DNA from 4 places in the Rhizobium sp. PP-CC-3G-465 genome. Region 4 is predicted to be linked to each of the others. Evidence: predicted binding sites of a transcription regulator. Region 4 holds the regulator's gene; each other region holds the start of a gene.

Region 1 (3,209 bases), on a different contig from region 4:
GAACGGCATCGGCAGCTCGGTCGCTTCCACGATCGGCTTGCCGAAGCTCGGACGCGCGCCGCTGATCGCTTCGCGCTGGTAGCGCGCAACGGCCGGGTCGGAGAGGTCCGGCGAAAAGTTGTAGCCCTTGTTGTACTCCTTGATGTGGTCGAGACAGAACATCAGGAACAGGCCTTCGCCTCCCATGCCCACCGGCGCGCGATGCGTACCGACCTTTTCGCACCCATGCCATTGACACTGCGGCCCCGTGGGGGCCTCAGCGGCTTTGGACTTCTTCTTGGCAGACTTGAGGCCAACGAAAATACGTGAATCAGACATGCACGGCTTATGCGATCAGATGCGCGATCTCGCAAGACCGCTTTGCATGGTGATGATCATTCTGTGTATGAGGCACGCATCACATTTCAGAAAACAGGCAGCAGACGCTCGCTTTTGCCGCCTACGCCTTGCTTCCGGCGAGAAGCGGCTTGAAGGCCTGAAGGAGCAGGATGACGATACCGCCGAGGATGGCGCCGAAGATCGCCTGCATCAGGGTCGCCACCAGCCAGTGAACGACTTGTGGCAGGACGGGGATGAGCATGACCGCGAAGCCCGCGGCACCTTCGACGATATGTTCCGGCTGGTGCAGCCCGAATTCGGCAAGGCCGTGAATGACGATGCTGCCGCCGACCCAGAGCATGGCGGCGGTTCCCACGATCGCGAGGATCTGCAGGAAGACCGGAACGCCCTTGACGAGAGCATGCCCGATCGTCTTGCCGATGCCCCCGCCCGTCGCCACCAGATGGAGGCCGATATCGTCGGCTTTGACGATGAACGCGACCACGCCATAGACGGCAACCGTGATGAGAATGCCGACGGCGGCGAGGACTGCGACCTGTGTCGCGAAGTTGGAGGTGGACACGCCGGCAAGCGTCAGCGCCATGATTTCGGCAGAGAGGATGAAATCCGTACGAATGGCGCCTGCGACCTTCTGCTCTTCGAGCGTAGCCGGATCGACGGTCGCGGCAGCGGCCGCGTCGGCGTGGCCGTGGCCCGACAGGGCAGAGTGGATTTTCTCGGCGCCCTCGAAGCAGAGATAGGTGCCGCCGATCATCAGCAGCGGCGTGATCAGCCACGGCACGAACGCACCCATGAGCAGGCAGGCCGGCAGCAGGAAGACGAGCTTGTTGCGCAGCGACCCCTTGGCGATCCGCCAGATGATCGGCAGTTCGCGGCTTGGCGATAGCCCGACGACATAGGTCGGCGTCACCGCGGTATCGTCGATGACGACGCCAGCAGCCTTGATGCTGGCCTTTGCCGTTTGCGCGCCGACATCGTCGAGGGACGCGGCCGCGAGCTTCGCAATGGCCGCGATGTCATCCAGTAGCGCTATCAAGCCTGTCGCCAACGCAACATCCTTTCAGGTCCGATGCCGGGCAAGCCGTCGCATCGCAATGGTCGTGTTCTCGAATTCGTCTTGCAGCGTCATCCGTCGCGCACGGCAGACAGGGCCGCAAGACGGCTCCCAAGTCAATGCGTTTGAACGATAATATACAAAGGGGCGGAGGCGTGCCGACGTGCCGTTTGCGATGCGCGACAGGCGTCATTCTGCTGACACGGAAAAGGCGGTAGAATGCGCTTTTGCCAAACCCATTCTGTCCGTCACGGAGCCTCCATGAATATCAACGACCCAGCCCAGCTCGCGCGCATCAAGGCGGAAATTGTCGACAGTTTCGACGAGGAACTGGAAATGCAGATGGAGGAGGATCGTCTGGACGATCTCTTCGAGGAAGGCACGGACCCGACGGCCGAACCGCTTCTCGACCGCAAGGTCTATTTCCAGGAGCTTTTCCGTCTCCAGCACGAACTCGTCCGCTTGCAGGATTGGGTCCAGCACAAGAAGCTCAAGGTCGTCGTGCTGTTCGAGGGTCGCGACTCCGCCGGCAAGGGCGGTGCCATCAAGCGGGTGACCCAGCGGCTCAATCCGCGCGTCTGCCGCGTGGTCGCGCTGCCGGCGCCGTCCGAGCGCGAACGCCACCAGTGGTATTTCCAGCGTTACGTCCAGCACCTGCCCACGGCCGGCGAAATCGTTCTGTTCGACCGCAGCTGGTACAATCGCGCCGGTGTCGAGCGGGTGATGGGGTTCTGCACCCCTGACGAGCTGGAAGAGTTCTTCCAGTCCGTGCCGCAGTTCGAAAACATGCTCGTGCGCTCCGGCATCATCCTGATCAAATACTGGTTCTCGATCACCGATGAAGAGCAGGCTTTCCGTTTCAACATGCGGATCCGGGATCCGTTAAAGCAGTGGAAACTGTCCCCGATGGATCTGGAAAGCCGCATTCACTGGGAATCCTACACCAAGGCCAAGGAGGACATGCTGGAGCGCACGCACCGCCCGGAAACGCCCTGGTGGGTGGTCGATGCCGTGGACAAGCGCAAGGCGCGCCTGAACTGCATCTCGCATCTCCTGCAGCAGATCCCTTACGAGGACGTTCCGAAGCCCTCCGTTCAGCTGCCGGACCGCGCGCGCCACGCCGACTACTACCGCAAGCCTGTCCCGGCGGACATGTACGTGCCGGATGTCTATAACGCCACGCCCGAAGCTGGAGTGCCCCGCCGTGTCGCGAAGAGCGGCCAGTAAGCGTTGCGGAATCTGACAAACGCTCGGCAGGTTGGCGAGAGGAGCACGTCGAATGCTCGTCTCGCCACAGCCGGGTTATTGCACGGCCTCGATAATGGCCGCCCGAGCGTCTACTTGAAAGCCTTTTCCAGGAAGGTGACCAGCGAAGGCCGCCAGACGTCCATCTCGTGCTGGAGGTCCTTGTATTCGTGGTATTCGTGGACGATCTTCTTCTCGTCCAGCGTCTTCTTCAGGCCGGCGATATCCTTGCCCGTGACCGTGTCTTTTGACCCGACCGTCACGGTGAAGTTCCGCAGCGCCTTGTTGATCGTGTCCGGCGCGTTCAGCGCCCCATCGACCGCCTTGTTGGGGACCGTCGTGGTGGAAACGCCGCTGAAGGTCGCGACCCAGCCGAAGGTGCCGAGATGCGAGAGACCGGAGACCAGCGCCTGATACCCCCCTTGCGACAGCCCGACGACGGCGCGGCCGTCGGCATCCGTGCGCACGCGGTAGGTTTTCTCCATGTAGGGAATGAGATCCTCGATCAGCTCGCGGTCGATGGCGTCGGCGTTGATCGGATAGAAGTCCTTGCGGCGCTGGGCCGCCGGAA
Region 2 (3,209 bases), 1.4 Mb from region 4:
GTCGCAATCGGCCGCCACGAACCCGGGTTCCGGCTTCTCGACCCTGCCCGCCGATGCACCCGCTCCCCGCATGAGCACCCCATCCGACAAGGCCGTGGTCACCATCACCAAGAAGCCGCAACCCGCCACCGCCGCACCCACGGCCCCGGAGCCTGCCGCCCCGAAAGTGTTCCTTCCGGCCACGGCGCCTGTCGAGACACCCTCGCCCGCAGTCAACGAGCGGCCTTACGACCCCAAGGCGAACCGCGTCCGCCAGGTCGGCCCCTCCTTCCTGCCGGCCGAGGAATCCTCCATCGACCTGCACCACCCCGCAGGCCCCGGCTACCAGCAGCAGCAGACGAACTGAGACAGGCGCTTACGACACCGGCGCATAGCGGACGAAGGCGAAGCTCTTCCCGTCCGGAGACCAGTTCGGCACGTTCATCGTGCCCTGCCCGCCGAAGAGCTCGAACAATTCCCGGGCGTTGCCGCCGTCAGGGTCCATCAGCCGCAGCCGCACCGTCAGGTCGCGCGGATGGTCGAACACATCGCCGTCATAGGAAATGACGAGGACGCTGCGGCCATCCGGCGAGGGATGCGGAAACCAGTCGCCATAGGGGCTGTCGGTGATGCGTTCCGCCGGCCCGCCCTCCGCTGGCACCCGCCAGATTTGCATGCGGCCAGACCGGCTGGAGTTGAAATAGATCCAGCGCCCGTCGGCCGAATAGTCCGGCCCGTCATTGCGCCCTTCGCCCCGCGTCAGGCGCGTCTCCTCGCCGCCATCGACGGCAATCGTGTAGATATCGAACACCTGGTCGCGAATGCCGCAATAGGTCAGTCGTGTCCCGTCCGGCGACCAGCCATGCCAGTAGGAGGGCAGGTTCGGCGTCACGAGCGTCGGCGTTCCCCCACCGATCGGCAGCGTGTAGATCGCCGATTTCCCGAATTCCGTCTTGTCGCTGATCGCAAGCAGCAATCCATCCGGCGAAACGCCATGGTCGTTGTTCAGTCTGCCGGCAAAGCCCGTGTCGATCATCTCCGGCTCTCCGCCATCGAGACCGAGGCGCCAGAGCCGGCCATCGTCGTTGACGATCAGGCCGTTGCCGTCGGGCGCGAAATTCGGCGCCTCCACCAGCCGGTCCGTCTGCCAGACCACCTGCGTCTCGCCTGTTTCCACAGTGAATATCTCGACCGAACTGCGCATGCCGTCTCCTCCGCGCGGGAATGCAACACCCCACCGAAAACCATGAAATCACAGGCATTGTGCGTGGGAAAGCACATTCATCCTCTGTTCAACATGACATCGGTATGACAGTCATGCGAAGAATTTGTGAAGGGAGCCGGCCATGGCGAGTTTTCAGTCAGCCGTGAACGTCAAACCCTCCGTGGACGTCTATGGACCGACAGCGGTCCAGGACCTGCGTCCGTCGAAGACCCTGTCCAACATCCGCGGCATCGTCGTCTCGTTTCTGCTGGCAGTCTCGCTGATCTTCATCGTCGAGTGGATCGCCCGCAATTCGGCAGCCGAAGCCTACGCCTTCTTTCTCGATCCCGCCCGCCCGGCCTTCGTCACCGCTTTCGTCTTCTTCCTGCTCTTCCTCGCCGTCGATGCCATCGTCGGCCGCGCGGAATACGGGCTGGTCCTGCTCGCCCCGCTGGCGCTGGTCCCGGCGCTCATCACGCGCCAGAAGCAGATCTTCCTCTCCGATCCGCTCTATCCCACGGACTTCCTGTTCGGCCGCCAGATCCTGGAGCTGATGCCCGTTCTGGTGCGCGATCGGCCAGGAACGGCAATCTGTATCGCCGTCGGCCTCGTCCTGTCGCTGGCCGGCCTCACCTGGCTCATCCGCCACGCCTGGCGCCGGTTCCCCCGGCTTACGCGCCGCCAGCGCATCGCCCGCCTAGCCGTCGCCCTGCCGCTCCTCGGCGGCTTCTACCACCTGATGGATTACAACCAGTTCTCCTGGGTGCGCGACCGGCTGCAGATCATCCCCATCATGTGGGACCAGACCGAAAACTACCGCCACAACGGCTTCACGCTCGCCTTCGTGCTGAACCTGCCGATGGCGAATGTCGCGGCCCCTCCCGGCTACATGGCCAACGCCATCGACGCGATCCCGACCGAGCCTGTGCCCGCCGGCACGTCGCATCGCGGCAAGCCCGACGTCATCGTCCTCATGAGCGAATCCTTCTGGGATCCGACCCGCCTGCCAAACGTGAAGCTGACGCCGGACCCGATGCCGACGATCCGCGAAATGCAGTCCGGCGACGTGTTCTCGCCGGAGTTCGGCGGCATGACGGCCAATGTCGAGTTCGAGGCGCTGACCGGCTTCTCGAATGCCTTCCTGCCCTATGGCAGCATTCCGTATCAGCAGTACATCCGCAACCCGATCCCCTCGCTCGCCACCTTCTTCCGCGGCGAAGGTTATGTCGCGCGCGCCGTCCACCCGTTCCAGGGCTGGTTCTGGAATCGTAGCGCCGTCTACAAGTCCTTCGGCTTCGAGCAGTTTCGCTCGGAGGAAAACCTGCCGCCCATGGAGAAGCGCGGCATCTTCACCTCCGACGAATCCCTGACCAAAGAGATCATGCGCCAGGCCGACGAACTGCGCGATCCGTTCTTCTTCTTCACGGTGACGCTGCAGGGCCACGGTCCCTACGAGGCCAACCGCTATGCGCACAACACCATCAAGGTCGAAGGCGACCTGCCGGAGAACGACCGGCAGGTGCTGGAAACCTATGCGCAGGGCGTGAAGGAGGCCGATGACAGCCTGAAGATGCTGATGGACTGGGCCAAGGAACGCGACCGCGAGACGATCATCGTGCTCTTCGGCGACCACCTGCCGCCGCTGAACACCGTCTATACCTCCACCGGCTACATGCCCGACGTCACGGCGTCGCGCAAAGGCACGGTCGAGCAGATGGCGGCGAGCCACGAGACGCCACTGGTCATCTGGTCGAACAAGACCGGCCCAGTGAAGAACGTCGGCACCATCAGCCCGGCCTTCCTCTCCTACCAGATCCTGAAGACCGGCGGCTTCGAGCACCCCTACTACACCGCCTTCCTTGGCGACGTTTTCAACCGTTACCACGTCGTCGACCGCTACATGCTCGTCGACGCCGCCGGCAAGGACACCGAAGCCTGGTCCCGCAACAAGAAGATCCCTTCCGTGCTGCGCGACTACCGCTTCCTCCAGCACGACATGATGTTCGGCAAACGCTACGGCACCGAC
Region 3 (3,209 bases), 810 kb from region 4:
GGCCCTTGGCATTCACCTGATAAAGCGCGTGCGGCACCAGCTTGTCGGAATTGCCTTCGGAGGCGAGCCAGAAGCCATCGCCTGTCGCGACGATCCCCTCGATATCGAGCTTCTGCGCCGGGGCGCCATCGCGGGTGACTGTCAGGGCGTCGGTGATCTCAGCCGGGCTCTTGGTGGTGTCGATGGTGAAGATGCGCGGTTCGGCGCCATAGACCGAGTCGCTGACCGCATAGAGCTTGCCGGGCTGGCCTGGAACAACCGATAGGCCCGACAGGGCGCCGAAGCCGATCGGTACGCCGTCCTTCTCCACGGAGCGGATCTGCGGATAGGCCGGCTTGCCCTCCTTGCGCTCGTAGATCATCACATGCGAGCGCGCCGCACCGTCCTCGACCAGATCGGCCTCGTTGGCGGTCACCAGCAGATTGCGAGCGGGAATTGCGACGCCGCCTTCCGGCGAGATACCCGAGGGCAGAAGCTGCAGCAGTTGCGGCTCGGCACCCGTATCCTTGTAGACGCCAACGAGCGAGGCGCGCTCGGCCAGCACGAAGAACAGCCGGTCTTGCCCGAACGTCGCAGCTTCCAGACCCTCCGGCTCGATGCCCTTGGCAGCAGAGCGCTTCTCGGGATAGTGCCCGATGGCGGCGGCGGCATGTTCGAAGCTTGCACCGGCCTCGTAGAGCACCTTGCCGCTGGTGTCGAAGATGGTGAAGCTGCGCGAGCCGCCCTTCCAGTCGCCCTCGTTCGCCACGACCAGTCGCTCGTCATCCAGCCACTTCACGGCGTCCGGTTCCCGGGGTACGCCCTTCAGCGATCCGGTGAAGGAAAGCTTGCCGTCGCGCTTGGTGTCGACCTTGTCGAGATCCACCGTTCCGGCCGAGAAATGCGAGACGACCGCGCCCGAGCGGCCGTCGAGAATGACGATATGGTTGTTCTCCTGCAGGGTCAGCGCGATCTGATCCTTGCCGTTGAAGGACACGAATTCCGGTTCCGGATCGTCTCCCCCGACAGCAGCGAGACCCGTCAGTGAGACGTGGCGGATCGTGGCGCAGTCCGGCACGCCGTCGTTGAGCTTTACGATGACGAGGTCGCCGGCCGGCATCTGCGGCAGCGCTCCATCGTTCACCTTCTCGTCGCGCTCGTTCTCGATGGCGATAGCCGCGTGCGTCCGATCCTTGTTGACTGCGACCGAATCGGGCTGGCCGCCGAGTTCGCAACTCGACGTGACCGTACGGCCCGCGATATCGACGGCGGCGAGCATGCCCGACGGGTTGGCGCGGTCGGGGCTCGTGTTGACGGCGACGAGTGCCTTGGTGCCGGCCACCGTGACCGATGTCGGCTCACCGTCGAAGGAGACGATGCCACCGGCCTTAGGCGCCGCGGCATCCGTGATGTCGATGAAGCCGATCGCCTTCAGCGGGCTGTCGGAATAGATCAGCGTGTTGCCGTCATCCGTCGCGGTGACGATCTCGGCCGACGTCACGGTCTTGCGGTCGATGGCTGCCGGCAGATTGTCCGCGACGGCGAAGGACGAGATGCGGTTGAAGACAGGCTCGGCAGAAGCACTGCCAGCAGCCGAGGTCGCAAGCAGGGCCGCGAGTGCGGCGGTGACGGATACGGTTTTCATGAGACATCCCCTCGGCGTTCAAACGGCAGTTCGGGCCGCGTGGCCGCTTGCATCGACGCGCGCGGCACAATTAAGGAGTTTGTGAAGCGCCCGCATGACAGAGGAATGACAGAGACGAAAAAGGCCCGGGAAAACCCGGGCCTGAAGGTGAGGAGCGCGGCGTGAGCCGTCCCCTCTTGCGCCGCAGCGCTTTATGGTGATCGAGCAGCCAGTCGGCATCCCCAAAAGGGATGCGCGGCGCTCGGCCGTGACTATGGCAAGGCGAAGCGAGCCGCTTCGTCCGGATATGCCTTAGGAGTTCACAGCGTCCTTGAGGCCCTTGCCGGCCGCAAACTTCGGAACGTTGCGAGCAGGGATATCGACTTCCGCGCCGGTGGAGGGGTTGCGGCCCTTGGAGGCTTCGCGGCGGCTCACGGTGAAATTGCCGAAGCCGACGAGGCGAACGTCGCCGCCGTTCTTCAGTTCACCCTGGATCACGTCGAACAATGCTTCGACAGACGTAGCTGCCTCTTTATTCGTGATGCCGGCCTTTTCGGCAACAGCCGATACGAGCTCATTCTTGTTCATGTTTCCACCCTTTCAACTTGGTCCGAAACGACTTGTTTTCGGGCGGCCGCGCCATCGTCGCAGCGGTCGCCTTGGCAACCCAATCGCGCCGAATGCCCGGAAATGCAAGGCTTTGCGGTGCATTTTACGAAAAAAGACCGGCTCAAGGGCCGGTCTTCCACTGTTTAAGCGATGAACAACGGTGCGAGGACACCCTCATCAGGCCCGAGAATCAGTCCCGCCGCCTGTTGACGCGTCTCCGGGAAAGCGGTGTTACCGCCCTCCCGGAAGGCCTGATCAATGGGCGAAGCCCGTCGTCGTTTCGTCCGTATCGGCCGCGACTTTCACCGGCGTGACGTTCTTTGACGGATCCCATTCGATGGCTTCCGGCATGCGGACCAGAGCGTGCTTCAGAACATCGCCGACCATCGACACCGGGATGATCTCCATGTTGTTCTTCACATTGTCCGGAATCTCCGCCAGATCCTTGGCGTTTTCTTCCGGAATAAGCACCTTCTTGATCCCGCCGCGGAGCGCCGCGAGCAGTTTTTCCTTCAGACCGCCGATGGGCAGAACCCGGCCGCGCAGGGTGATTTCACCCGTCATGGCCACATTCTTGTCGACCGGAATGCCCGTCATGATCGAGACGATGGCCGTTGCCATCGCCACGCCGGCCGACGGACCGTCCTTCGGGGTCGCCCCTTCGGGAACGTGGACGTGGATGTCGCTCGTGTCGAAACGCGGCGGCTCGATGCCGAAGTCGATGGCACGCGAGCGGACATAGGAGGCCGCCGCCGAAATCGATTCCTTCATCACGTCCTTCAGGTTACCCGTCACCGTCATGCGGCCCTTGCCGGGCATCATCACGCCTTCAATCGTCAGCAGTTCGCCGCCGACCTCGGTCCAGGCCAGACCCGTGACCACGCCCACCTGGTCCGTGCGCTCGGCTTCGCCATGGCGGAAGCGCGGAACGCCCAGATAGTCGTTGATGTTCTCGGCCGTCACCTGGATGCTGGTGGCCTTGCCCTTGAGGATTTCG
Region 4 (3,209 bases):
TCTTCCGCCACCAGCCAGACACCCTCGCCGCGCTCGAAGCGCAGCGGCGCGCGCATGTAGGTCTCGTAAAGCGGGGTTGCCTCGGCCATCGTGCCAATCTCCTCGTCCTGTCCGCGCGGGCTGCGGGAAGGTTCGATCTGTTTTGCAGAGACCGGCAGTGCCGGCCCGAAATTAAAAATACCGCCCTTACGGCGGCGAGCGCACTATCGGTATTTCAGGTGCCGCTGTCAACAAAAGTCCCGGAATTACAGCCTTGTCGCGCGTTTTTCAGGCGCGATGCTTTCTGGAGAAAAGGCCTTGCAAATATATCACGCGGTGACAGCAAGTTGGGGAAAACCCAAAAATCGATTCGGGTCGATTCCCCGGACTCTTGTCAGGGAGTCACCCCGTCTCTAGGTTAGCAAATAATTGCTAGACGCATGCGGCGGACCTAGTCACCAAAAGAGTCAAGGCGTTGCAGCTTCGGAGCCATCCGGGGCGCGGTGAGGGATTCGTCCTTCAGGAACGGCCTGGAACGGAGACGACCATGAATTGGACTGACGAGCGGGTTGAGAGACTGAAGAAGCTCTGGGCCGAGGGGTTGAGCGCGAGCCAGATCGCGGCGCAGCTCGGCGGCGTCAGCCGTAATGCCGTCATCGGCAAGGTTCATCGCCTGTCGCTTCCCGGTCGTGCCAAGGCCGGCGGTGCCGCCCCGAGCGCAAACCGCCCGAAGCGTCCCGTCGTCGCCGCACGCCCGGCAGCCCCGGAAGCCGTCGTCGCCAACGCCGCTCCGCGCGCAGCACCGCTGCGCCCCATGGCGCGCCCGGTCAGCACGATGAACGTGATCGAGGATTCCGAAAGCGCCTTCGCACCGGAAACCGCACTGACGGTGACCGGCAGCGGGACAAGCGGCGCAACGGGCAGCAATGTCGTCGTGCCGATGTCGCGCAAGCTCGTGCTGACGCAGCTCACCGACCGCACCTGCAAGTGGCCGATCGGCGATCCGATGAAGGAGGAATTCCACTTCTGCGGCAACGACTCTCCGGATAGCTCACCCTACTGCACCTTCCACGCCAAGCTGGCCTACCAGCCCTCGGCCGAGCGTCGCCGCGCGCGATAAGCGCCTGGCAGACCACAAACGAAAAGGCCTTCTTCGTCCCGCGAAGAAGGCCTTTTGCGTTATGTATGATGGAGGATCTTGTCTGCACCGGGCCCAGGCAATCGACAGCCATGCAGCCTTCGAAGACGTTACGCTTCGGGATTGAAGCGTAACGTCTTCAGCTTTCCAGCGAGTAGCCTGCGCCCCGCACCGTGCGGATGACGTCCTGCATATTGGAGAAGTTGAGCGCCTTGCGCAGGCGGCCGACATGGACGTCGACGGTGCGCTCGTCCACATATATGTCATGTCCCCAGACGCCGTCGAGAAGCTGCGAGCGGGAGAAGACGCGACCGGGCGAGGCCATGAAGAATTCGAGCAGGCGAAACTCCGTCGGCCCGAGGCGGACTTCGCGGGTCTTGCGGTGAACGCGGTGCGTTTCGCGGTCCAGCTCGATATCGCCGCATTTCAGAAGCGAGGACAGGACTTCGGGACGCGCACGGCGCAGCATGGCTTTCACGCGCGCAATCAGCTCGGGCGTCGAGAACGGCTTGACGACATAATCGTCGGCGCCGGTGGCAAGTCCGCGGACCCGCTCGCTCTCCTCGCCCCGCGCCGTCAGCATGATGATCGGCAGGCGTTCCGTTTCGCTGCGCTGGCGCAGGCGCCGGCAAAGCTCGATGCCGGAAACGCCGGGCAGCATCCAGTCGAGGATCAGAAGATCGGGCAGCCGCTCCTGCAGCCGCACCTCCGCCTCGTCGCCCCGGTTGATGGTGTCGACATCGAAGCCTTCGGCCTCGAGATTGTAACGCAGGAGGACGCTCAGCGCTTCTTCATCTTCGACAACGGCAATTTTCGGCTGCATTTCTGGACTCCGTAGTGCCCTTGTCGCGTGACAAGGCTTTCGCCAGAACCCGAGGGTGGCGATCATCGTTGACAGTTTTCATGCGTGGCGCAGAGGCCACCGGATGGCTGCATACCTTCAGCCGAACGTCCGCCGGCCTCAAGACCGGAGGCGATGGCGCAGGAGCATTTCGGCTCCCGCGCCCCTCGCTCAGGTGGCGAGTGCGCCGACGGTGTTCGACGAGTCGTCTTTCGGACGTTCGCCCAGCGGCTGCGCACCGGTCGTCATGTAGTAGATCGTCTCGGCGATGTTGGTCGCATGGTCGCCGATGCGCTCGATGTTCTTGGCGCAGAACAGAAGATGTGTGCAGGGTGTGATGTTGCGCGGATCTTCCATCATGTAGGTCAGAAGCTCGCGGAACAGCGAGGTGTAGATCGCGTCGATCTCGCCGTCGCGCTCGCGGATGGCCTTCGCCTTCTCGGCCGAACGGGATGCGTAGACATCCAGCACTTCCTTCAGCTGCATGAGCGTCAGTTCGGCGAGATGCTCGATCCCGCGGGACAGCTGCCGCGGCAGGCTGGCGCTGGAGACGGCGATGACGCGCTTGGCCGTGTTCTTGCCAAGGTCGCCCACGCGCTCGAGATCGGCCGCGATGCGGATCGACCCCATGATTTCGCGCAGGTCGGCCGCCATCGGCTGGCGCTTGGCGATCGTCACGATCGCCTTCTCGCCGATCTGGCGCTCGGCGTCGTCGAGCACGACGTCGTCGGAGATGACCTTCTGGGCAAGGCCCAGATCGGCATTGACGAGGGCGCGAACGGATTCGGCCACCATCTGCTCGGCAAGGCCACCCATCTCGGAGATACGGCGGCTCAGGTACTTCAGGTCTTCGTCATAGACGGATGCGATATGGGTTGCCATGGATCCTGTCCTTGGAGTTCGGTCACGGGCGCAAAGCTGTCGGTCGGGCAACCGATCAGCCGAAGCGGCCCATGATGTAATCCTGGGTGCGCTGGTCATCCGGATTGGTGAACATCTTGTCGGTGTCGTTCTCCTCGACGAGATTGCCGAGGTGGAACATGGCGGTGCGCTGCGAGACGCGGGCTGCCTGCTGCATGGAGTGCGTGACGATCACGATCGTGTAGTTGGCGCGCAGCTCGTGGATCAGCTCCTCGACCTTTGCGGTGGCGATCGGGTCGAGCGCCGAACAGGGCTCGTCCATGAGGATGACCTCGGGGCTGACGGCAACGGCGCGCGCGATGCAGAGACGCTGCTGCTGGCCGCCGGAAA

The links. Region 4 encodes PhoB, which activates phosphate uptake and scavenging genes when phosphate is short. Its sites were predicted from a motif close to TGTCATNNANCTGTCAT; they were not measured.
Region 1: ppk2 (polyphosphate kinase 2) is a predicted target of PhoB. The motif match lies at 1,581-1,597, and genes of this name have one in related genera.
Region 2: C8J33_RS03470 (LTA synthase family protein) is a predicted target of PhoB. The motif match lies at 1,277-1,293, and genes of this name have one in related genera.
Region 3: C8J33_RS06230 (esterase-like activity of phytase family protein) is a predicted target of PhoB. The motif match lies at 1,719-1,735, and genes of this name have one in related genera.

What each region holds. Positions count from the first base shown of each region.
Region 1 is NZ_SLYH01000004.1:133,295-136,503, forward strand. It holds gene C8J33_RS16650 (J domain-containing protein) at 1-318, opposite strand, end outside; gene C8J33_RS16655 (DUF808 domain-containing protein) at 440-1,387, opposite strand; gene ppk2 (polyphosphate kinase 2) at 1,655-2,620, shown strand; gene C8J33_RS16665 (esterase) at 2,731-3,209, opposite strand, start outside.
Region 2 is NZ_SLYH01000001.1:759,477-762,685, reverse strand. It holds gene C8J33_RS03480 (DUF2865 domain-containing protein) at 1-346, shown strand, start outside; gene C8J33_RS03475 (TolB family protein) at 356-1,183, opposite strand; gene C8J33_RS03470 (LTA synthase family protein) at 1,326-3,209, shown strand, end outside.
Region 3 is NZ_SLYH01000001.1:1,329,727-1,332,935, forward strand. It holds gene C8J33_RS06230 (esterase-like activity of phytase family protein) at 1-1,624, opposite strand, end outside; gene hupB (DNA-binding protein HupB) at 1,916-2,191, opposite strand; gene lon (endopeptidase La) at 2,468-3,209, opposite strand, start outside.
Region 4 is NZ_SLYH01000001.1:2,137,339-2,140,547, forward strand. It holds gene C8J33_RS10080 (aspartate aminotransferase family protein) at 1-89, opposite strand, end outside; gene C8J33_RS10085 (GcrA family cell cycle regulator) at 527-1,099, shown strand; gene phoB (phosphate regulon transcriptional regulator PhoB) at 1,257-1,940, opposite strand; gene phoU (phosphate signaling complex protein PhoU) at 2,130-2,840, opposite strand; gene pstB (phosphate ABC transporter ATP-binding protein PstB) at 2,896-3,209, opposite strand, start outside.